Regions from separate parts of the Levilactobacillus suantsaii genome, predicted to be linked through region 1. Evidence: riboswitches for the same ligand, from Rfam matches in the RefSeq annotation. Region 1 holds a riboswitch; the other holds the start of a gene.
What was found. A riboswitch is a leader RNA that binds a small molecule or an ion and turns the genes downstream of it on or off. The one in region 1 is predicted to bind FMN.
Positions count from the first base shown of each region.

Region 1 (10,934 bases):
GGCCGTGCGGTACTTGGATCTGACCCAGCTGAATAACAACCGGGTGATCCGGGTCACCGAACTACCAACGACTCAGAAGCTGGACCAGTTGACCGTGACCCAGGGGCGCTTGCCGCGCAAAGCCAACGAAATCGTGTTGGACGCGCAGGCTAAGCAACTTGAGCCCAAACTCAAGGTGGGTTCGGCTTACCACATCGTCAGCACGGCCAAAACCAATAAGAAATTGACCCGACGAACGTTTAAAATCGTAGGCTTCGTAAAGTCACCACGGTACGTGGAAAATACGGACCGCGGCGTGACCACCGTGGGCAAGGGGACCTTGGATTACCTGGCTTACGTCCGGCCAGGCACCTTGAAGTCGCGCACGACCACGCGGTTTGACGTGGGCTTCAAGAACCTGCAACACGTAACGCCGTATTCGGCGAAGTACAAGCGGCTCAACCGCGAGAATACCAAAAAGTTGAAGGCGTGGTTAGCGCCACAGGCGAAGAAGCGTCAGCAACAGTTACAGCGGCAAGCCACGAAAAAATTAGCGCCGTTGAAGCAACAGTTGGCCGGTTTACGCCAACAGTTACCAACGACCCAAACGGCCGTGACTAAGCTGAGTGCCCAACTGAAAAAGGCCCAGGCTAAGGTCGAGGCCATCCCCAAGGCGACCTACCTCTACACGGACCGTAGTGACAACCCGGGGTACACTGAATACCACGAGAACACCCAACGCGTGGTGGCCTTATCGACGGTCTTTCCACTCTTCTTCATCGCGATTGCGGCACTGATCTGCCTGACTACGATGACCCGGATGGTCGAGGAACTCCGCTTACAAATGGGGACCTTGAAAGCGTTAGGCTACAGTAACACCGCCGTGGGTAGCGAGTTCATGCTTTACGGTGGCTTAGCGGCCGTCATTGGTACGGCACTGGGCGTGCTGTTTGGCGTCAACTTCTTCCCGCGGTTTATCGCCCAGGCGTACGGCAGCATGTACAACCTGCCGGCCATCGGGGTCCAATACCTTTGGGTCGACATCGTGGTGGCCTTAGTGATTGCCTTGGCCTGCACCTTGGGCAGTGCGCTGGTGGTCTTACGGGTCGACCTACGCAGCTTGCCCGCCAAGCTACTCCAACCCAAGGCCCCTAAAGCAGGAAAGACTCTGTGGCTGGAACGGTGGACCGGGCTATGGCGCCGGTTGAGTTTTAACCGACGAATTTACAATTGAAGTGCAACAAGTAAGAAAATAAAAATAGACTCCTAGCCTGAGTCCTGTAGAATGAAGTCACCATAACAATCATCTAAAGGAGTTCTTAGGCTATGAGTCCATATACACATCTTACCTTAAAAGACCGCGAATGCATACTGTTAGGTGTAACTTTACACCATACTTACCAGGTTATTGCCAATCAAATCGGTTGTTCCAAAGCCACTGTGTCACGAGAAATTAAACGCAACGGCGGTCGGGGCGCCTATTCCGCCGTAAAAGCCCAGCAGAACTATCAACAGCGCCGATTAAAGAGTCGCCGCCTCAGGGTACTGGAGAATTTAAAGCTACGCGACTTTGTCCTTCACTGCATTCTTCAACGACAATGGTCACCCGAGCAAATCGCCGGTCGTTTATCTTTAGAGACCAGTAATTGGCATATCAGCTACAACACGATTTATCGCGGAATTGAACGAAATAATTTAGGCGTTAAACGTAAAAGTCATGGGGCTCGAGGATTCGCTCGAAAGTTACGACATCGTGGGAAAACTCGTAAGGTTAAAGGAACTGTCAACGAACGACGTGGCCGTTTTAATAATGTCCCATCAGTCCATGAACGACCAGTCTCATGTGAGAATCGGACTCGTTTTGGCCATTGGGAAGGCGATACCGTTCGCGGCAAGGTCGGGCGTTCGGGTTTAGTGTCACTGGTCGACCGTAAGTCACGATACCTTCTGTCTGAGCGTGTACCCAAAGTGAATGCCAAGAATGTGACCCAAGCGATGATCGACCTCCTGCATACAGTCACACCTAAACGCGTTCGTACGCTTACACCAGACCGAGGTACAGAGTTTGCGGGTTATCGTGAAGTCGGTAAAGAGCTTGGTATCTCAGTCTATTTTCCAGACCCGCACGCACCACAACAACGTGGGACCAACGAAAATACCAATGGTCTCATCCGAGAGTATTTTCCCAAAGGAACTGACCTTGATGAACTGACCGATCAAGATATCGCGAAGTTTGTCAGGAATTTAAATAATCGCCCCCGTAAGGTCTTAGGCTGGAAGACACCATCTGAAGTTTTCTTCGGTAAAAAGTTACACTTGATTTGACAATTCGTCCCACAAAATCACCCTGCGGAACCTGTTCCGTTATAAGCAACGGTTGATCATGACGGTGCTGGGGATTGCCGGTTGTATGGCCATGATGATCACCGGGTTCGGCTTGAAGGACTCGATTGGCGACATTAGCACCAAGCAGTTCAACGACCTCTGGCACTACGACGCCATCGTGACGCGTAGCGGCGACCAGACCGCCAGTGAAAAACGAGCGTTGAAGCAGGCGACTAACTATAAAGGAAGTTTGACGCTCCAGTCGACCCAGGTCGCGGCGAAACAAAGCGGCGTGGCCGAGCAGACCGTCACGTTGAGCGTCCCGCAGACACCGAAGCGGTTGAGCCAATTCGTGACCTTGCGTAACCGCCAGACTCACAAAGCTTACACCCTGCCAAAGACGGGCGCCGTCATCGACGAGAAACTCGCCAAGCTGTACCACGTAGAAGTGGGCGACAAGTTGGCCGTTAAACCGGCCGGCCAAAAGACCCGCCACGTCAAGGTCGCGGCCATCGCCGAAAACTACATCAACCACTTCATCTACTTGAGCCCCCAGGCGTATCGCAAAGCCTTTCACCAGGCACCGGTCTACAATGGAAACTTGGTGAAGTTGCATAAGACCAGTGAGAAGGCAGGGAACGCCTTTGCCGACCGCTTGTTACGGCACAAGGGAATTCAAAACGTGACGTTGATGGCCGCCCAGCGGGAGACCAATTTCAAGTCGCTGGATAGCATGAATCTGGTCGTGTTGATCTTTGTGATTTCAGCAGGTGCTTTAGCGTTAGTGGTATTGTATAATTTAACTAATATCAACGTGTCCGAACGGATTCGGGAATTGTCGACCATCAAGGTCCTGGGCTTTTACGACCACGAGGTAACGATGTATATTTTCCGGGAGAACCTGATTTTGACGGTCCTGGGGATCCTGGTCGGGTGCTTCTTAGGGGATTGGCTCCACGCCTACATCTTACAGACGGCGGAGACCAACGCGCTGATGTTCTCGCCCGGGATTCACCCCGTGAGTTACTTGTACGCGGCCGTGCTCACGCTAGCCTTTAGCTTGCTGGTGATGGGCATCATGCACGTCAAGCTCAAACGGGTCAACATGTTGGACGCGTTAAAATCAGTTGATTAGCCGGAAATAGAAGGAGGAGTCAAGATGCATTATCGAAAATTTGGTGACACGGGGTTTGACATCAGCGAGGTCTCATTAGGGACCTGGCAACTCGGTGGCAAGTGGGGCGCGCCGTTTGACGAACAAGATGCCTTGGACACCCTGGCAGAAGCCTATGACCAGGGCGTGAACTTCTTTGACACCGCCGATGGGTACCAGGGCAGTCTCAGTGAAAAGGCCGTGGGAAAGTTCTTGCAGACCCACCCGGACGTGCACTTCACCACGAAATTGGGTCGTAAAGAAGAACCGTTAACGGCCGAACGTTTTGACCCGCAACACGTGGACCAATACGTCGATGCGTCCCGGCAAAACATGGGCGTCGACGCCTTGGACATGGTATTGCTACACTGTCCGCCGACTGAGGTGTACTACAGTCCCGAAACCTTCTTCGAACTGGACCGGCTGAAACAGGCCGGTAAGATTCGCCACTACGGGGTCAGCGTGGAAAAGGTCGAACAGGGCATTAAGGCGCTGGACTACAACGTTTCGGCCGTCGAAATCATCTTCAACATGTTCCGCTTACGGCCAGCGGACCTCTTCTTTGACCTCGCCAAGAAGCAACACGTGGGCATCTTGGCCCGGGTCCCCTTGGCCAGTGGCTTACTGACCGGGAAGTTTACCGCTGACACTAAGTTTGCGGCAGACGATCACCGGGCCAACAACCGTAACGGGGAACATTTCGATAAAGGGGAAACCTTCTCTGGGGTCGATTACCTGACGGGCGTCAAGGCCGCGGCTGAACTGCAAAAGCGGTTGGGCACGGACAACCTGGCGGCTACGGCGTTACGCTACATCTTGATGAACGACGCGGTTTCCGCCGTGATTCCAGGGGCTAGCAACCCGACGCAAATCGAGCGCAATACCAGCGCCGCCGACCTGCCTGCGTTGACGCCGGACCAGATGGCCATCGTCCGTGACGTTTACGACCAGTACGTGAAGAATCCGGTTCACTACCTCTGGTAAAATTTTGACAACTAACCTAAAAAGCGCCCACCACGATAACGTGTGGTGGGCGCTTTTTGACGCAATAAAGTTAAGTTTAGAGCAGGTACTTGGCGTCGATGTCCGGGTCTTGCGACGTCAAGATCTTTGGCCCGTCCTTGGTGATGGCCAGGGTGTGTTCGTACTGGCAGGATAACGACCCGTCAGCGGAGACATAGTATTCCCAGTTGTCCTTGTCGAGCTTGTCGGTCAGTTCGAAGGTCCCCAAGTTGACCATCGGTTCGATGGTGATGACCATGCCTTCGCGTAACCGGATACCGTGGCCGGCTTCACCGTAAGCGGGAACGTCGGGTTCTTCGTGCATTTCGGTGCCGATCCCGTGGCCAATCAGGTCGCGGACGTCACCCATGTGGTTTTGGGTCTCGACGTAGTCCTGAATGGCCGCGCCGATGTCGCCGATGCGGTTACCGATAACCGATTGGTCGATGCCCAGGTACAGGGCTTTGCGGGTAACATCCATCAAACGTTTGACGTCGTCGCTGACGTCGCCGACTGCGTAAGCCCAGCAGGAGTCGGCCTGGTAGCCGTCCAAAGAGACGGTCATGTCGACCTTGACCAGGTCACCGTTCTTCAACAGACGACCCTTTTGTGGCGCCATGTGGGCGACCTCGTCGTTGATACTGATGCAAGTGGCGTAGTGGTAGCCATCGACGTCCTTTTCGGACGGAATGGCGCCGTGGTCGGCGCAGTACTGGGTGGTAAACTTCTCGATTTCCCAGCTATCGATACCGGGCTTGATCAGGTTCCGTAAGCCTAAATGGATGTTGGCCAGTAAGGTGCCGACAGCGTTCATTTTTTCAATTTCACGTGGTGATTTAATGGTAATCAAAATTGAACCTCCTAATTATTCTCTACGGGTTTAAATGTACACTACTTGCGCTTGGATATCCAGACGCAGGGGACAACGGCGCAATGATTTAGTCGGTAAGTCGTCACAAAACGAAATGATTGTGGGTGGCCAGTTAGCGATGAAAGCGATAACCTTGGAGGCATAAGTGTCAAAAATCAACGGAGATGGTGCGAGCGTGCGACAATTAGGGCGATATGTCATCAAAATTTTAGTTCTGACGGTGGGAGCAGTGGGGCTGTTGACTTGGGTCACGACGGTCCAACCAGCGAGTTCCACGGAAAAAACGGCCCAAGAAGCCAGCAGTTATTCCCCCAGTCGCCACTATCGACGCGGTGAATTAGTGGTTTTTCGTAATCACATCTATCGGGTTCAACAGGCCACGGGTCCGTTGCGGCAGTCGGGGAATGTGACCCGGTTGGACCCGCAGATGTTTCAACCCGTGCAAGACTAGGCGGGCCAGCTCACATCATGTTATCAATGATTATTAATAACATAGAATGAGCGATTTTTTTGTAATTTTGGGTTGTACCCCGCGAAAATCTGCTGTAGCCTAAAAGTGTTAACTGAATACATTTCTTCGGGGCAGGGTGAAATTCCCGACCGACGGTGACAACGCCAGGTGGTGTTGAAGTCCGTGACCCGCGTATAGCGGTGGACCCAGTGCAAGTCTGGGACCGACAGTAAAGTCTGGATGGGAGAAGAAATAAATTTGACTTTCGACCTGTATGGGGGCGCTTTAAGCATGGCCCCAACTCGGAGATCTTATTTAGCTTTCAATCATGGCCCCGCAGCTACATTGCGGGGCCTTTTTTTTGCGAGGTGAATCAAGATCACAGACCAAGATTATATGACGCTCGCCGTGGCGCAAGCCCGTCACGGCAGCAATCAGACCTGGACGAACCCCATTGTGGGGGCCGTTCTGGTCAAACACAACCAGATTTTAGCGCAAGGTTACCATCACCGGTTTGGGCAAGCTCACGCTGAAATCGACACGTTAAACCAACTGGACGATGTTGCCCAAGCGCAGGGGGCCACGATGTACGTGACGCTCGAACCCTGCAGCCATTACGGTAAGACACCACCGTGTGCCCGCAAACTGGTGGCCGTGGGCATTGCCCGGGTGGTCATCGGCCAACGCGACCCCAACCCGCTGGTCGCGGGTAAGGGCATCGCCATCTTAGAGGCGGCGGGCATCGCCGTGACGGTCCTCGACCAAACGGAGGGATTGAACCCCACCTATAATTTTTATTATCACCACCACCGCCCGTTCGTGACCCTCAAGATGGCGGTCAGCGCCGATGGCAAGTTGAACGCCGCTACCGCGCAGCGGACCCGCTTGACTGGTGAGCTGGCCGGGCACGATAGCCAAGCCTTACGGGCCTGCCAACAAGCCATCCTGATTGGTGAACGGACCTTAACCATCGACCAACCGGCCCTGACGGTGCGCGACCAAAAGTTAGCCGTGGCGCCCCGGCGCGTCGTGGTGGTCAACGCTGCCGACCAGCTCGACTTAACCAACCGGTTCTTTCAGGACACCACGCCGGTGTGGCTCTTGAGCCGCCAACCTAGCCACCGGACCTGGCCGGATTTCGTCACCGTGACGGCCGGTCAAGCCTGGACGCCGGAACAAATTGTGGCGTTTTTGGCCGACCAAGGCATTCAAGCCCTCTTAGTTGAGGGCGGTAGTCACCTGCACGCCGAATTCGTGGCGGCCGGTCTGGTCGACCAAGTGGTGACCTACGTGGCCCCGACCTTGTTAGGTGGCCAAGCGTTACCGGCCGTCAGTGGCGCTGGTGGAAAACAATTACCTTTACGCCTGACCGACACGCAAGTTCTCGGACCCGATGTCCGCTTGACTTTTAGGAGGGTAAGCTAATGTTTACAGGAATTATTCAAGATGTCGGCACCGTCGCCAAAATTAACCGCACGGCCGCCCACGCCGATTTGACGTTTGAAACGTCCTTACCGGCGACATGCCACAGCAAGGTGGGGGACAGTCTCGCCATCAACGGCGTTTGTTTGACCATCACGCAGTTAGTGCCAAAAGGGTTTACCACGACCATCATGCCGGAGACTAGCCGCCGCAGTACGCTGGGCGACCTGGCGACCGGTGAGCGGGTGAACCTTGAACCGGCCCTAGGTGTCACGGACCGTCTGGACGGTCATTTCGTTTTGGGGCACGTGGACACCACCACGCGGCTACTCAAGCGGGAGACCGACGAAAATGCGGTGGTCCTGACGTTTACGTTACCGGCACAGTGCCAAAACGAAGTGGTCTTCAAAGGCTCGGTCGCTTTAGACGGCGTCAGCCTCACGGTCAGTGCCATCACGGCCGACAGCTTTAGCGTCAGCCTGATTCCGCACACCTTGGACCAGACGATTCTAGCCGACTTGCGGCCCCACGACCGCGTGAACTTAGAGACCGATATTTTAGGCAAGTACTTAAACCAGTTGGAGGGAACTAAACATGAGCACAATTAAACAACGTGTCGAGACCGCCCTGACCACGTTACAGCGGGGTGGCTTGGTGATCGTCACCGACGACGACCACCGCGAAGCTGAAGGGGACATGGTGGGCTTGGCCCAATTCGTCTCCGTCGAAACGGTCAATAAAATGGTAACCAACGCCCGGGGCCTCCTGTGTGCCCCGATGAGCCAAGACATTGCGACCAGCCTAGGGTTGACCCCGATGGTCGCCCACGGTAACGACGCCTTTACGGTCAGTGCCGACGCCAAGACCACCTCGACAGGGATCTCCGCCGTCGACCGGGCCGACACGCTTCGGCAGTTGGCCGACCCGAAGTCTCGTCCTGGTGACTTTTACCACCCGGGCCACGTCTTCCCGTTGATTGCCAAGGAACACGGCACCCTGCAACGCGGGGGTCATACCGAAGCCGCCGTCGACTTGGCCAAGCTGGCGGGGGCGCGACCAGTCGCTTATATTTGTGAAATCCTGAAGCACGACGGTCACATGGCGCGCAAACGGCAATTGAAGGCCTTTGCCGAGGGGATTCAGATGCCGTTTTTGTCGATTCAAGACATCCAAAGCTACCGGTACCAACAAAATATCGACGTGGTCCAATCCATCACCCAGGTCCACCTCCCCACCAAGTACGGCGACTTCCAACTCGAAGCCTTTGCGACTAACGATGGCCGCGAACCCACACTGTTGATTTCCAAGGGTCAGATTACCCCCGACGAACCGCTGTTGTTGCGGGTCCATTCGGAGTGTTTGACGGGCGACGTCTTCGGGTCACAACGCTGTGACTGCGGCGAACAACTGGCACTGGCTTTGCGGACTATCGAGCAAGCAGGCCACGGGGCCGTCTTGTATCTGCGCCAAGAAGGCCGCGGCATCGGGCTGGCTAACAAGTTGCGGGCTTACAAGCTGCAAGAAGACGGCTACGACACCGTCGAAGCCAACGAGCAACTGGGCTTTCAACCTGACGAACGCCACTATGGCTTAGTGGCCGCGATTTTGCACCAAAAGCAGGTCCACACCGTGAAACTTTTGACCAACAATCCAGACAAGGTCACTCAATTGCAGAACTTAGGTTTACAGGTGACCCGCGAATCCCTGGAAGTGGAACCGCAGAAAACGGACCGCAACTATCTAATTCACCAAAAAGCAAAAGTTCCATCACCTACTCAAGGAGGTTTAAGTCAATATGACAGCATTACCAACATCTTTACAGGGGCAAGGCTTACGCATCGGCGTGCTGACGGCTCAATTCAACCAGGTTGTGACGCAAAAGCTGACCGCGGGGGCCGTGGCGACGCTCCAGGAACTCGGCGTGACCACCGATGACATCTTAACGGCCAACGTTCCCGGCGCCTTAGAACTCCCCCGGGCCGCCCGGCTGATGGGGGACTCGGGTCGCGTGGACGGTATCATCGCGTTAGGGGCCGTCATCCGGGGCCAAACCAGTCATTACGACGTGGTCTGTGACGAAACGGCCCGCGGCTTATCGCAAGTCTCGACCGCCGGGCCAGTCCCCGTAATGTTTGGCGTTTTGACCACTGACGACTTGAACCAGGCCTTGAACCGCGCAGGTGGCAAGGTCGGCAATAAGGGCAGCGATTGTGCCAGCGGTGTGATTGCGATGATTAATTTACAGCGCCAACTCACCGCCGATGCGGTACACTAAGAGAAACGAATGTTTCATGTGAAACATCGGAGAGACAGGTGACCACTATGCCCGCTCAAGTTTACTTCCTATGTACCGGTAACTCGTGCCGTAGCCAAATGGCGGGGGGCCTCGCCAAAAAGATTCTAGGCCCTGACTGGCGCATCGCCAGTGCCGGGATCGAAGCCCACGGCGTCCACCCGCTGGCCGTGCAGGTCCTGGCCGAAATTGGCATCGACATTTCGCAGCAGACCTCCAAGGTCATCGACCCCGATTACCTGCAACACTGCACGCTAGTGGTCACGTTATGTGGCGACGCCCGCGACCGTTGTCCAGTGACGCCACCGACGGTCAAGCACCAACACTGGCCGTTACGTGACCCCGCCCAGGCTACGGGGTCGTTGGCCCAACGACTAACGGTCTTTCGCGCGGTTCGCGATGACCTGATTGACCGCTTAAAGGACTTGGCGCAGACCACCGCCACATCTGATTAACGGGTCAAAATAGACTAAAAAAATCCTGATTACCAACGCAATTTAAGTTGGCAATCAGGATTTTTATCGTTATCGGGAGCTGTTGTTCGAGTCTATGTTTCACTCAGATTGGGCCAATTTTTTTCGTTTATCCGGATTTTGATCAAGATAAACACTACCCCAATTAGCCATCGTCTCAATAACGGGTCGCATGCTATTACCAAGGTCAGATAAGCGATATTCGACTTTGGGGGGGATGACGGCATAAGCATGACGAGTGACCAAGCCGTCGCTTTCCATTTCGCGTAAACTTTGCGTCAGCATTTTTTGACTGATTCCCGCCACGCTCTGCTTTAATTCAGAATAACGCTTTGTACCGGTTAATAGGTCGCGGACAATTAAAACTTTCCATTTGCTACTTAATAAATCAATCGTGGTTGCAACGGGACAAATCCCATTTTGTTCTAGTAATTTTCTTGACATTCAAGCACCCCATTCCTATCAAACTCATTTGTAACTTAAAGTTACTAGAAAACTTTAAAGCGCCTACTTCAAAATAGACCATAAGGATATTATAGTTAGTGATGGTCGAAAATACAATTTGAAAAGCGAGAATTGGCGATGAAATTAATAATTTTTAGTAGGACCAGTGACTCTTTTTACGTGTAGTGCTAGTAGCAGTTTTGTGCGGAGGACTACCTTAGAAAAATAATATAACCGAATGACTATTCCTACAAATGATTAAGCAACGACAAAGTCGCCTATTCTTGCCGTAGCCTGTATTTAAAAAATTAAAAAGAAGGAATATAGATGATTACTTTTAATCAAATCACCAAACAATATCCGGATAAATTAGCGTTAAATCAACTTAGCCTAAAAGTCCAGAGCCATGAATTTTTTGTGCTGGTTGGACCCTCTGGCTCTGGAAAAACCACGTTACTAAAAATGATTAACCGGTTAGAAACGCCGACTTCTGGCAGTGTCAGCATTGATGATAAAAATGT
Region 1 is NZ_CP059603.1:884,422-895,355, forward strand. Features, by position in the region: gene H3M12_RS04100 (ABC transporter permease) at 1-1,213, shown strand, start outside; gene H3M12_RS04105 (IS30 family transposase) at 1,306-2,304, shown strand; partial or broken gene H3M12_RS04110 (ABC transporter permease) at 2,312-3,439, shown strand; gene H3M12_RS04115 (aldo/keto reductase) at 3,464-4,441, shown strand; gene map (type I methionyl aminopeptidase) at 4,518-5,309, opposite strand; gene H3M12_RS04125 (hypothetical protein) at 5,476-5,781, shown strand; FMN riboswitch at 5,900-6,037, shown strand; gene ribD (bifunctional diaminohydroxyphosphoribosylaminopyrimidine deaminase/5-amino-6-(5-phosphoribosylamino)uracil reductase RibD) at 6,160-7,206, shown strand; gene H3M12_RS04135 (riboflavin synthase) at 7,206-7,811, shown strand; partial or broken gene ribA (GTP cyclohydrolase II) at 7,798-8,992, shown strand; gene ribH (6,7-dimethyl-8-ribityllumazine synthase) at 8,999-9,478, shown strand; gene arsC (arsenate reductase (thioredoxin)) at 9,526-9,951, shown strand; gene H3M12_RS04155 (winged helix-turn-helix transcriptional regulator) at 10,051-10,413, opposite strand; gene H3M12_RS04160 (ATP-binding cassette domain-containing protein) at 10,741-10,934, shown strand, end outside.

Region 2 (10,934 bases), 1.1 Mb from region 1:
ATTTTTGAGTGGTCCAAAAATGATGAAACAAATACGGGGAAACCGCATCATTTCTTTTCTTTATCAAAGATAGCACAGGAATCCTTATATGACAAGGGATAACGGCATTTTTTAAGCAGATTCCCGCATTATTTTATGATTTTCGTCATTTTCGCCGATTTTTCGACGAAAAGGTTGACATCGCGGGGCTAAACACTACTTTCGCGCCCGTTCGATTAGGTGCAACGGGGTCCCCTCAAAATCGAAGTGTTCCCGAATTTGGTTTTCCAAAAAACGTTCGTAGGAGAAGTGCATCATCTTCGGGTCGTTGACGAAGACCACGAAGGTCGGCGGTGCTACCGCGACCTGCGTCGCATAGTAGACCCGTAGCCGCTTCCCGTTATCTGAAGGCGTCGGGTTCAAGGCAATCGCGTCCATGATGACGTCGTTCAACGTTGCAGACTGGACCCGTTGCTTGTGGTTAGTGGCCACACGCTTGATCAGTGCCGGCAATTGGTCCAACCGTTGGCCGGTTTTAGCGGACACAAAGAGAATCGGCGCGTAACTCAGGTACTGGAATTCAGCGCGAATCAGGTTTTCGAAATCCGTCAACGTATGATTATCCTTATTCAGGGTATCCCACTTATTGACCAAGATAATAATGCCCCGGCCCGCTTCGTGCGCGTATCCGGCGACCCGTTTATCCTGTTCCCGGATGCCTTCCTCGGCGTTCAAAACCACCAGGACCACGTCAGAATCGTCAATCGCACGCATGGCCCGCATCACACTGTAACGTTCCGTGTTCTCGTAGACCTTCCCGCGCTTACGGATCCCAGCCGTATCGACCATGGTGAAGCGGGTGTCATTGGCCGTGAACTTGGTATCGATGGCATCTCTGGTGGTCCCAGCAATGTCAGAAACGATGACCCGTTCTTCGCCCAACAGGGCATTGACCAACGAAGATTTCCCCACGTTGGGCCGGCCAATCAAGCTAAAGCGAATCGAATCGTCCTTCGGTGCCCCATCATCGGTCGGAAAGTTCTTCACGATTTCGTCTAAGAGGTCCCCTAAACCTAACCCATGGGCCCCCGAAACGGGATAGGGATCTCCGAAGCCTAACGCGTAAAAGTCATAGACTGTTTCGCGAACCTCCGGATTATCGGCTTTGTTGACCGCCAAAATCACCGGTTTCTTCGAGCGATAGAGAATCTTGGCCACCTTTTCGTCAGCGTCCGTGACACCTTCCGGGGCACTAGCCACCAACACGATCACGTCGGCCTCATCGATGGCAATTTCTGCCTGCTGGGTGATTTGGGTGAGAAACGGTTCGTCACCCATATCAATCCCTCCGGTGTCAATCATCCGAAACTCCGTCCCCAACCACTCTGCTGGGGCATAGATCCGGTCCCGGGTGACCCCGGGCGTATCTTCTACGATGGAAATGCGTTCGCCAGCGATCCGATTAAACAGGGTAGATTTACCCACGTTTGGCCGACCAACAATGGCGACTACGGGATAAGCCATCGTCATCCCTCCTTTTAGCAATGTTTTTTAACCGACAAGAAAAGGATCCAGAACGCAACTCTTCAAGTTTCGCTCTAGACCCTTTTAACTCGACTTTTAACTAGTCTTTGTTATTTTCCTGGTTTTCGATGTCCTTTTTCAGGCTGTCGCCAATCAGGTCACCTAAAGAGAAGCCAGTGCTTTCTTCTGGGGCGTTAGCCGTTGAAGTTTCAGCAGAGTTCCGGTTGTTCCGGCGTGAACGGGAACCACCATTGCCGCGGTTATTGTTCCGTGGCCGGTTGTTGCCGTTGTCGCGACCTTCGTCACCAGATTGTGGCTTTTCTTCCAAGGCCTTGATGGACAACGCTAAACGGTGATCGTTTGGCCGCACGTCCAAGACCTTGACCTTGATTTCTTGACCTACTTGCAAGACGTCAGCTGGCGTCGCAATGTGTTGGTGAGAAATCTGGGAAATGTGAACTAACCCTTCAACGCCAGGGAAGACTTCCACAAAGGCGCCGAAGCTGGTCAGGCGCTTAACTTTACCTTCTAAGACACTGCCTTGAGGGGCCTTGTCTTCGATGCCTTCCCAAGGTTCTGGTAAGGTTTGCTTGATGGACAAGGAAATCCGGTTCCGGTCTGGATCAACAGATAAGACCTTAACCTTCACTTCTTGGCCGACCTTCAAGACGTCACTTGGCTTTTCAACCCGTTCGTAGGCGATTTCGGAAACGTGAACTAACCCGTCCACACCGCCAAGGTCTACAAAGGCACCGAAGTTGGTCAAACGAGCAACCTTACCTTCAACCGTGTCACCAGCTTGTAACTCAGCCATGATCTTTTCCCGTTGCGCAGCGCGTTGCTTTTCAACAATGGCCCGGTGGGATAAGATTAAGCGGTTTTCACTAGGTTCGATTTCCACGATCTTGAATTCCAAAGTTTGACCCTTGAATTGGGACAAATCTTCAACGAAGTGGTCAGAAACCATGGATGCCGGAACAAAGCCCCGGACACCAGCATCAACGACCAAGCCACCCTTAACGACCTGGGTCACTGGAACCGTCAACGTATGACCGGCTTCGTATTCTTTTTGAATATCGTCCCAGACCTTCCGGGCTTCCAAACGACATTGGGAAAGCAAGTAGCTTCCGCCTTCCTTATCGTTACCAATCCGTGAGATTACGACGAGGTCTAAAACGTCCCCGACTTTAATTACTGATTTAATATCATCAACTGGCTTCGTGGAGAGTTCCTTACGCGGAACGACCCCTTCGATTCCAGTTTCACCGATTCCAACGATTGCTTGTTGATCGTCGTCGATTGCTAAGATTTCACCCTTAACAACATCGCCGACCTTCACGTTATCCACGTTATTCAACGCGTTTAGCAAATCGTTGTTATCATTGTTTTGACTCGTGCCATTTTCACTCATGCGAATATTTCCTCCTTGCGACAACTCTAAACACCATTTTATCTGATTATAGCGATAAAAGCTAGTAAAATGCCTATTTCTCTTGCATTTCTTTTTCGCGAATAATTTCAGCGATCCGATCCGCCACTTGTTCAATCGATAATGACGTGGTATCTAACCGAATGGCATCGGTTGCTTGGGTCAACGGAGAAACAGCTCGAGTCGAATCTTTCCGGTCCCGTTCTTCAATTTCGTGCTTCAACGTGGCTAAAGGTGTGGTGATGCCTTTAGCCGCATTATCCTTCAATCGGCGTTGCGCCCGTTCTGCCACGCTCGCCACCATGAAAATTTTGACCTGCGCGTTAGGTAGCACGGTAGCGCCGATATCGCGACCGTCCATGACGATGCCGCCCTCGGCCGCAATTTGCCGTTGGCGCGACGTAAGTTCTTTACGAATTGCAGGTAAAGCCGACACCTGTGAGACCGAATTGGTCACGTCCGGTTGCCGAATCGCTAACGTCACTTCGGTGTCGTCGACGAAGACCTTTTGCGTCGGGGTCCCTGGTTCAAACCGAATCTCGCTGTGTGCGAGTAAATCGGCGATTTTGGCTTCATCGCCTAAATCAGTTCCCGTTTGCAGTGCCTTCCACGTGATGGCCCGGTACATCGCCCCGGTATCACAATAAATATAATGAAAACGTTGTGCCACAATTTTGGCAACCGTGCTCTTCCCTGCGGAGGCCGGCCCATCAATGGCAACTTGTAACCCTTGCTTAGCCATACTGTCTAACTCCTATAATTAAAATGATTTTAAAGGTTGATTAACGAATCCGTAACCGTTGGCCTGGATGGACCGTCGCCCCAGAAGATAACCCGTTCAGCTCTAGTAATTTCTGTTCCGAGATACCCGCATTGGTTGCGACCCGGTAGACCCCTTGGCCAGATTCAACCGTGGTGTACTTTTTACTGGTACTGCTGCTGGACGACGAGGTCGCCTGGCTACTGGATGCCGCCTGACTACTCGAAGTTGTTGTCGTGGTGTCGGCAGCCGAAGAACTGCTAGTCGCGGTCTCCGTCGAACTAGCAGTTGTCGTCTTCGTATCCGAACTATCTTTGGCCTTTTTGGTCGCTTGTTTCTTCGCGTGGTGACTCGAACTTTTGGCACTCGTCGACTTAGAACTCGACGAGCCGGCGGCGACCTTCTCCGTATTGTTGTTCTGGGGCCGATTGACCGAACTCTGCCGGGCCAGACCGTAAACCAATGAAGCCGCCGCAATAACAATAATAATAGCCACCAAAATGACCGTTACCATGGTATTACTATGATTTTGGCGTCGCATCTTCGTTCGCGACAGGTTCCCCTGATCGTCCCGATCATCAGCAAACGACTGTTCCCACGGCCGCGACGTTTGGTCCTTAGGCGTTTGCTCGTCACGTTTCTGACTCATCATCTAACCTCCCTGAAAAACTTCCACCGGTAATTGTACCATACCCCATCGTTGAATTCCTTAATTATTCGATAAAAATAGCGTTTCTAAACGGGCGCGCCAGTCCAGTGTGACGGGGTTTACCGCCGGTTGAACCGTCCGTTTTAAGCCAAGGGCAGCTAAGTCTAATGGGACCTTAGCCGGGGCACAACACTTCGCCGTGTGTGTCGAGTCCGCCTGTCCAAATGCCGTTAACCAGCGGTCACGCAAACAATCTGGTTCACGGGCATACGCCAGCATTTGGGCCAGTGCGTGATGCCGTTCTTGCTCACGACGGGTAAATAACGTCTGCACCGCTGCCAGCGAAATCCCATGTTGATAGTAAAACGTCAACAGAGCGATGCCCGGATCATCGGAATCGAAAGCCTGCGGATGGGCGTAAAACCGCTGTATGGTCGTGTCATCGGGCCGGTTGGCCTCCATCAAGGTCAGTGGCAAGCGTTCATCTCCCGGCGCCGACAATAACACGGCCAAGCTCTGTTGCCCATCCCGGCCAGCTCGGCCCATTTCTTGGGCGTAACTCCCTAAATCAGTGGGCAAGTGGTAATGGATCACGTAGCGAATATCGTTCTTATCGATCCCCATCCCAAACGCACTGGTCGCACAGATCACTGCCAATTCGCCTGCCATAAACTGTTGTTGAATCTTAAAGCGATCCTCGCTGGACAAACCCGCATGATAAGCAGCAATCGGTAACCCCGTTTGTTCCTGTAACCATTGGGCCATGTCGCTGGCCAGTTGTTTGCTTGAGAAGTAGACCACTCCCGGAAAAACTAACTGAGAGACCAATTGTAAGAGGCGCTCCCGCTTCTCAGCATCGTTAGCGACCGCCTCCACATCGAGGAAGATGCTTGGCCGGTCAATGGATTCCGTGATGATCTGCGGCGTTGTGCGCAACTGTTTGGCGATTTCGTGTTGGGTGGCAGAATCGGCCGTGGCTGTTAACATCAACGTCAACGGTCGTGCCAATCTTTCCCGGATTGCCCCCAACAATAAGTATTCTGGCCGAAAATCCGGTCCCCACTGGACGATGCAGTGGGCCTCGTCGATCACTAGCAAACTGAGCCGCAGTTGTTGGACTTGCGCCAACATCGTGGGCTGAGCTAACATCTCTGGCGACAAGAATAAGAACTGATAGTCCGCGAAGTGGGCCAAAATCACCTGGCGTTCCGCGTAACTGGTCAACGACGTAATGGCTGCGACCCGGCGAAACCCGGCCACGCGCATCCGGTTGACTTGGTCGGTCATCAACGCTAACAACGGTGACACGATAAGGACGCAACCAGCATGCCGGTACCCGTAGAGCTGATAAATTAAGGTTTTACCGGCTCCAGTCGGAAGAACGGCCAAGGTATCCTGGTGTTGTTCAAGTGCCGTCAGGGCGGCTTGTTGTCCTTCACGAAAGGTTGTGTGCCCGAAGCCACGTTTCAAACTCGCCGTCAATGATTCCATCATGCCATCTCACCTTGCTTTCCGCACCAAATCGCGAGTAACCGAAAGGTGAAAAAATCGTAACGTGCCTGCAGTTCTGGCGTCAACGCCATATATTCCCAGTCATCTAGTGCTCCGGGCAATGCTGCGAGCAGGTCCTGGCGTGTCGTCTGCGGCAATAAGCGGTCGTAAGGCACCGCGGTCACCGGCAACATGATGGCGGCTTCTAACAGATGTTCGCGCACCGTGCTGGGTTTGATGTGCCGCTGTTGAGCGACCTGATCTAACGATAACGACGTGGTCGTCACAGCAGCTAACGTGGCTTGCGCACTACGCGTCACCGGCGTTTGCCAGGCCGGTGCCAAGAGGGGGTGTAACGGATGGTCACGCTTTCGAGCATCGGTCGCAATTTGAATCACCCCGTCGACTCGCCGTAAGTAAATCTCCCAGGCCGATTCTTGGTAGGTCCGCGCTAGCTGGGCCGTGGTCTGGCCAGGTTGCTGATACCCACTCAAACCAGCCGTTGTCACCATCGCCGTCAATTCTGGCAATTGGGTCAAACTGTGCGTCAAAGCCGTGAGCACCATTTGTGCTAAAGCTGTGCTTTTAATTTGGTGAAACCACTGTCGAACCGCTTGCTGCGTCGCGAGATCCGTCATCAAAGGATAGTACTGCACGTTATGATGGGCGTACTGTGAGACCACCTGGACAGCTAAAAAGAGTCGTTGCGTCACTAATTTCAAATCAACTCGTGGCCAGGTCAAAGCCGTTTGCGGGTGATAATAAGTCGTCGCCTGTTGCTGCGTATGCCCCGCTGGCGTTAGTCGTAACTGGGGCTGCTCATCTTGCGTCCAGGCGGCTAATCGTTGGGTCACCAAAGTCTGCGCTACCTGGTCCAACGCGCCCCGCTGTAACGCCTTATCGAGGCCTAGTAAGTAGAGGAGTCCGTACCGTTGCCCCCAATACAGAGTGGACACGGTTTTACGGCCCCGTAAGAGATTCTCAATCACCCGCAAGCGCCGCACCTGCCGCTGGCTTAACAACTGTAATAGGTCTTGCGGTGTCACCGCACTCCCCCCTTTCGTTCGTTTAGTCTTCTTTAGTTTACCATAATCAAAAGGGGGCCAACCACACGGTCGACCCCCTTCAACAAAACTTTACATGAAATTTTTAATTTTGATGCTGACCGAGCCAATTACCGAGACGCTTATGCAACAAGATGAACAGGAAGCCCAGGACGGCCCCCTTGATCAGGTTGAATGGCACGATACCAAACAGGACCAACTTCGGAACGGGCAAGCTCAAGGACATGCCCCAAACCTTTAAGTACAACGGCGTGATGAACCACAGGTTAGCGAGCGACAACACAATCGTCAAACTCAAAGTCCCCGCAATAACCGCTAAGACCTGCCGGGAAAGCGTCGCTGGCTTATGCTTCAACACGGCACTGATCGGCACGATGTACACGATGTCCGCAATAAACGCCGTGAAGATTCCAATGAAGTTCATGACGTCTAGCCCCGTTGACACGAAGTAGAGCAGTTCCTTAACCGCTGCAATCAAAATCGCACCCCCGGCGCCGAAAATACTCATCCCAAGTAATACCACCAAATCACTGAAGTCGAGCTTCATGTAGGGCACAATCGGGATAATCGGTAACGAAATAAACATCAGGACGTACGACACCCCTGCAAACAACGCCATCTCGACCATCGCGCGAACGCTAATTCCCTGTTGTCGACTTTCCATAACTCTGTTCCTCCTTACGGTCATCTCACACACGGCGGGACCAAAAAAGGCCTCGCCGCAGAAGGGCAAGACCTTGTTGATTACGTCAGGAAGCGCAAAGAGCAACGTCTCATCTTCTGCATACCAGACTTTACTGTCGGCTTCGGAATTGCACCGAATCAACCACATCGCTGTGGGTCGCGGACTTTTACCGCCGGTCGGGAATTTCACCCTGCCTTGAAGATGAACCTAATTAATTTTAATTACACACTTAATATACAAACTTTCTTAAAGTTTGTCAAGACTTTCACTTACTTTGTTAAGCCCGTGAGGCGTTTTAATTCCTTTAATTCTTCGGGTTTTAAGTGGCGGGACTCTCCCGGCTGCAAACCCTTGAGAGTCAGGAAACCGTACTGCTCGCGCTTTAGTTTTTCAACGGGATACCCCACGGCCTCCAGCATTTTTTTGACCTGATGGTTGCGCCCTTCATGAATCGTGAGCTGCACGATCGCCGTCTGTTTCTTTTTGTCCGCGCTCAGGACCTTGGACTTTGCCGGTGCATAGTGATCGTCGTCCACGGTTATTCCTTGACGCAACTGGCGCATGGCGTCGTTACTGGGAATCCCCGTGACCCGGGCCACATAAACTTTCTCGACTTCGTAACGGGGGTGGGTCAACCGATTCGCCAGTTCCCCATCGTTCGTCAAAAGCAATAGGCCTGACGTGTCGTAATCCAGACGGCCGACCGGGTAGATCCGTTGGGGCACGTCTTCAATCAAGTCCACGACCGTCCGCCGCTTTTTCTCGTCGTGGGCCGTCGAGATTACCCCACGGGGCTTATACAACAGCATGTATACCGGTGTTTCCGTTGTGATGGGGACGTTATCGACTAAGATCTTATCGTGCACGCCCACCTTGGTCCCTAGTTCGGTCACCACGGCTCCGTTGACCTTGATGTGGCCACTCATAATCAGTTTCTCCGCTTGCCGCCGGGAGGCTACTCCCGCGTGGGCTAAGACTTTTTGGAGTCGTTCCATGTCTTGTCATCTCCTGAATTCAATTGTTGGTTAAAGGCCTGTAAAAACAAGTCCCCTTCATCGCCGTTGGCTTCAGCGGGGGTCGCCGCAGCCGGTAATGGGGGTAAGTCTTGTAACTGTTTTAAGCCGAAGTAATCTAAAAAGTAATCGGTGGTCCGATAAATTTTGGGCCGTCCTGGTTCATTTAACCGCCCAGCAGGTTCGATCAGCCGGCGCAAAACCAGTTTTTGGACCGTCGACGTGCTCTGTACGCCCCGAATCTCATCAACTTCGATTCGGGTAATCGGTTGCCGATAAGCAATGATGGCCAGAACTTCTAAGGCCGCCGGGGACAAAGCCGTACTCAGTGGACTTTCAAAGTAGCGCTGAATCACGGGGCTGAGCGCCGCCTTAGTGACCAAACGATACGTGGTGTCATTGACCATCAGTTCCAAAGCCGAATTCTCATCGGCCGTATACTTTTCGGCCAACCGCTCTAGATTCGCCAAAATGGCCGGGCGTAATAGCCCGGTCACGGTCGCCAAATCGGCAACCGTCATCCCCTCGTCACCGCTGACGAACAGTAAGCTTTCAATCTGTGCGAGTGGTGTCATCGACCAAGCCCCCTTCTTGACGTGCACTAACTTCCAGTGGCACTAACCGACTGGCTTGGCGTAGCGTGACCTGCCGCTGACGAGCTAATTCGAGTACCGCCAAAAAGGTCGTCACGACTTCGTCTAAGACTGGTGCCGGCCCAAATAACCGGTCAAAAGCTACCGGTCGCGTTGTCCTCAGCAATCGTTGTAGGACCGTATGCATCTGGTGCTTGATTGTGAAATGTTCCGATGCCACGTGCTGGGTCACCGGCCGAGTCGCGGTCGCTCGGTGCGCTAAGTGAATCAACGTCGCTTGCAGATCGTTGACCGTTACTCCGGGAGCCACGGTCAACGGCGTATCTGCCGGCACCGGCATGGCTGGACGGGTGAAGTGTTGTTGACGTGCTTGCGCGCGTTTTTTTAACACGGCCGCGGCGCGTTGGTAACGCTGATACTCGACTAGTTGGGCCACCAATTCGGCCCGCGGATCATCAGGTTCATCGTCATCATCCGCCGGGGCTAAGGTCTGCGGCTTCGGCAGTAAGAGTTTGGCCTTAATAGCCATCAAATTAGCCGCCATCACGAAGTATTCCCCAGCAACGTCCAACCGCAACGTCTGTAACTGGTGTAAATAAGTCAAGTACTGACTGGTGATGGTGGTGATGCGGATATCGTAAATATCCATTTTATTCGTTTTAATCAGGTGTAATAAAAGATCTAATGGGCCTTCAAAGTCACTGACTTGAATCAGTGGCTGGCCGGTCGAGGTGGTTTTGTCCATGCTGAAATTCCCACTTTGCAATAATCTGTGATGTCGCGAGGGTCCCCATCAGTCGCTGTTTTGGGGTCGCGGTCGCGAGTTGGTCGAGCATTTGCCATTCATTGGTGGTCGATTGTTTGTCCGGCATCAGCCCGACCAGCCGGACGATGATGTAATTGGCTTGCAGTTCGGTTCCCACGACCCCTGCAAAATCATCGTACTGGTCTTTCCATAAATATAACGTGCGGTCGTCACCGCCCTGGTACCAGGTCAATTCCTGTTGGAGTCGGTCCCAGTCCTTAAATGCGGGTAACAAACTCATAATTCCCATCGCAATTTTTTGATAGTCACTCCGATACTTTAATAACATCCGTGCGCCTCCAATTTTCGCGTTAGGCCCGGGGGTGATACCGGTCATAGACGGCCGCCAGGCGCTGCTTCGAAATGTGCGTGTAAATCTGTGTCGTGGTGATATCGGCGTGCCCCAACAATTCCTGCACGACCCGCAAATCAGCCCCGTTCTCCAAAATGTGCGTGGCAAACGAGTGGCGCAGGGTGTGGGGCGTTACGTCTTTTTTGATATCCGCTAACGCCACGTAATGCTTGATCTTTTGCCAAATGGCCTGGCGGGTCAAGCCGCCGCCGTGAGCGTTCAAGAACAAATATGGACTGGTCCGCCGCTTCAATAGAACCAGGCGACTGGTCTTGAGATACCGGGTAACCCAGTCACAAGCCACGTCGCCGATGGGGACGATGCGCTCCTTGCCTCCCTTACCTAGGGTCTGCAAGAGGCCCATCTCCAGGTGCAAATCACTGAGCTTCAAATGCACGAGTTCGCTGACCCGCAAACCCGTGGCGTACAGGACCTCCAGCATTGCGCGGTCGCGCACCCCGTATTTCGTGGTCACGTCGGGCGTCGCTAAAAGCCGGGTGACCTCGGCGACCGTCAAGACCGCCGGTAAATGTTCGGCGTGCTTGGGGGCGGCCACGTTAGCCATCGGGTTTTCTGTGAGCTGATGAGTC
Region 2 is NZ_CP059603.1:1,935,684-1,946,617, reverse strand. Features, by position in the region: gene der (ribosome biogenesis GTPase Der) at 196-1,503, opposite strand; gene rpsA (30S ribosomal protein S1) at 1,604-2,914, opposite strand; gene cmk ((d)CMP kinase) at 2,988-3,674, opposite strand; gene H3M12_RS09005 (SAG1386/EF1546 family surface-associated protein) at 3,715-4,341, opposite strand; gene H3M12_RS09000 (RecQ family ATP-dependent DNA helicase) at 4,402-5,835, opposite strand; gene H3M12_RS08995 (helix-turn-helix domain-containing protein) at 5,832-6,878, opposite strand; gene H3M12_RS08990 (ECF transporter S component) at 6,982-7,560, opposite strand; FMN riboswitch at 7,668-7,788, opposite strand; gene H3M12_RS08985 (pseudouridine synthase) at 7,851-8,576, opposite strand; gene scpB (SMC-Scp complex subunit ScpB) at 8,552-9,169, opposite strand; gene H3M12_RS08975 (segregation and condensation protein A) at 9,147-9,932, opposite strand; gene H3M12_RS08970 (N-acetyltransferase) at 9,886-10,281, opposite strand; gene xerD (site-specific tyrosine recombinase XerD) at 10,304-10,934, opposite strand, start outside.
Region 2: another riboswitch for FMN. It lies ahead of H3M12_RS08990 (ECF transporter S component); the one in region 1 lies ahead of ribD (bifunctional diaminohydroxyphosphoribosylaminopyrimidine deaminase/5-amino-6-(5-phosphoribosylamino)uracil reductase RibD).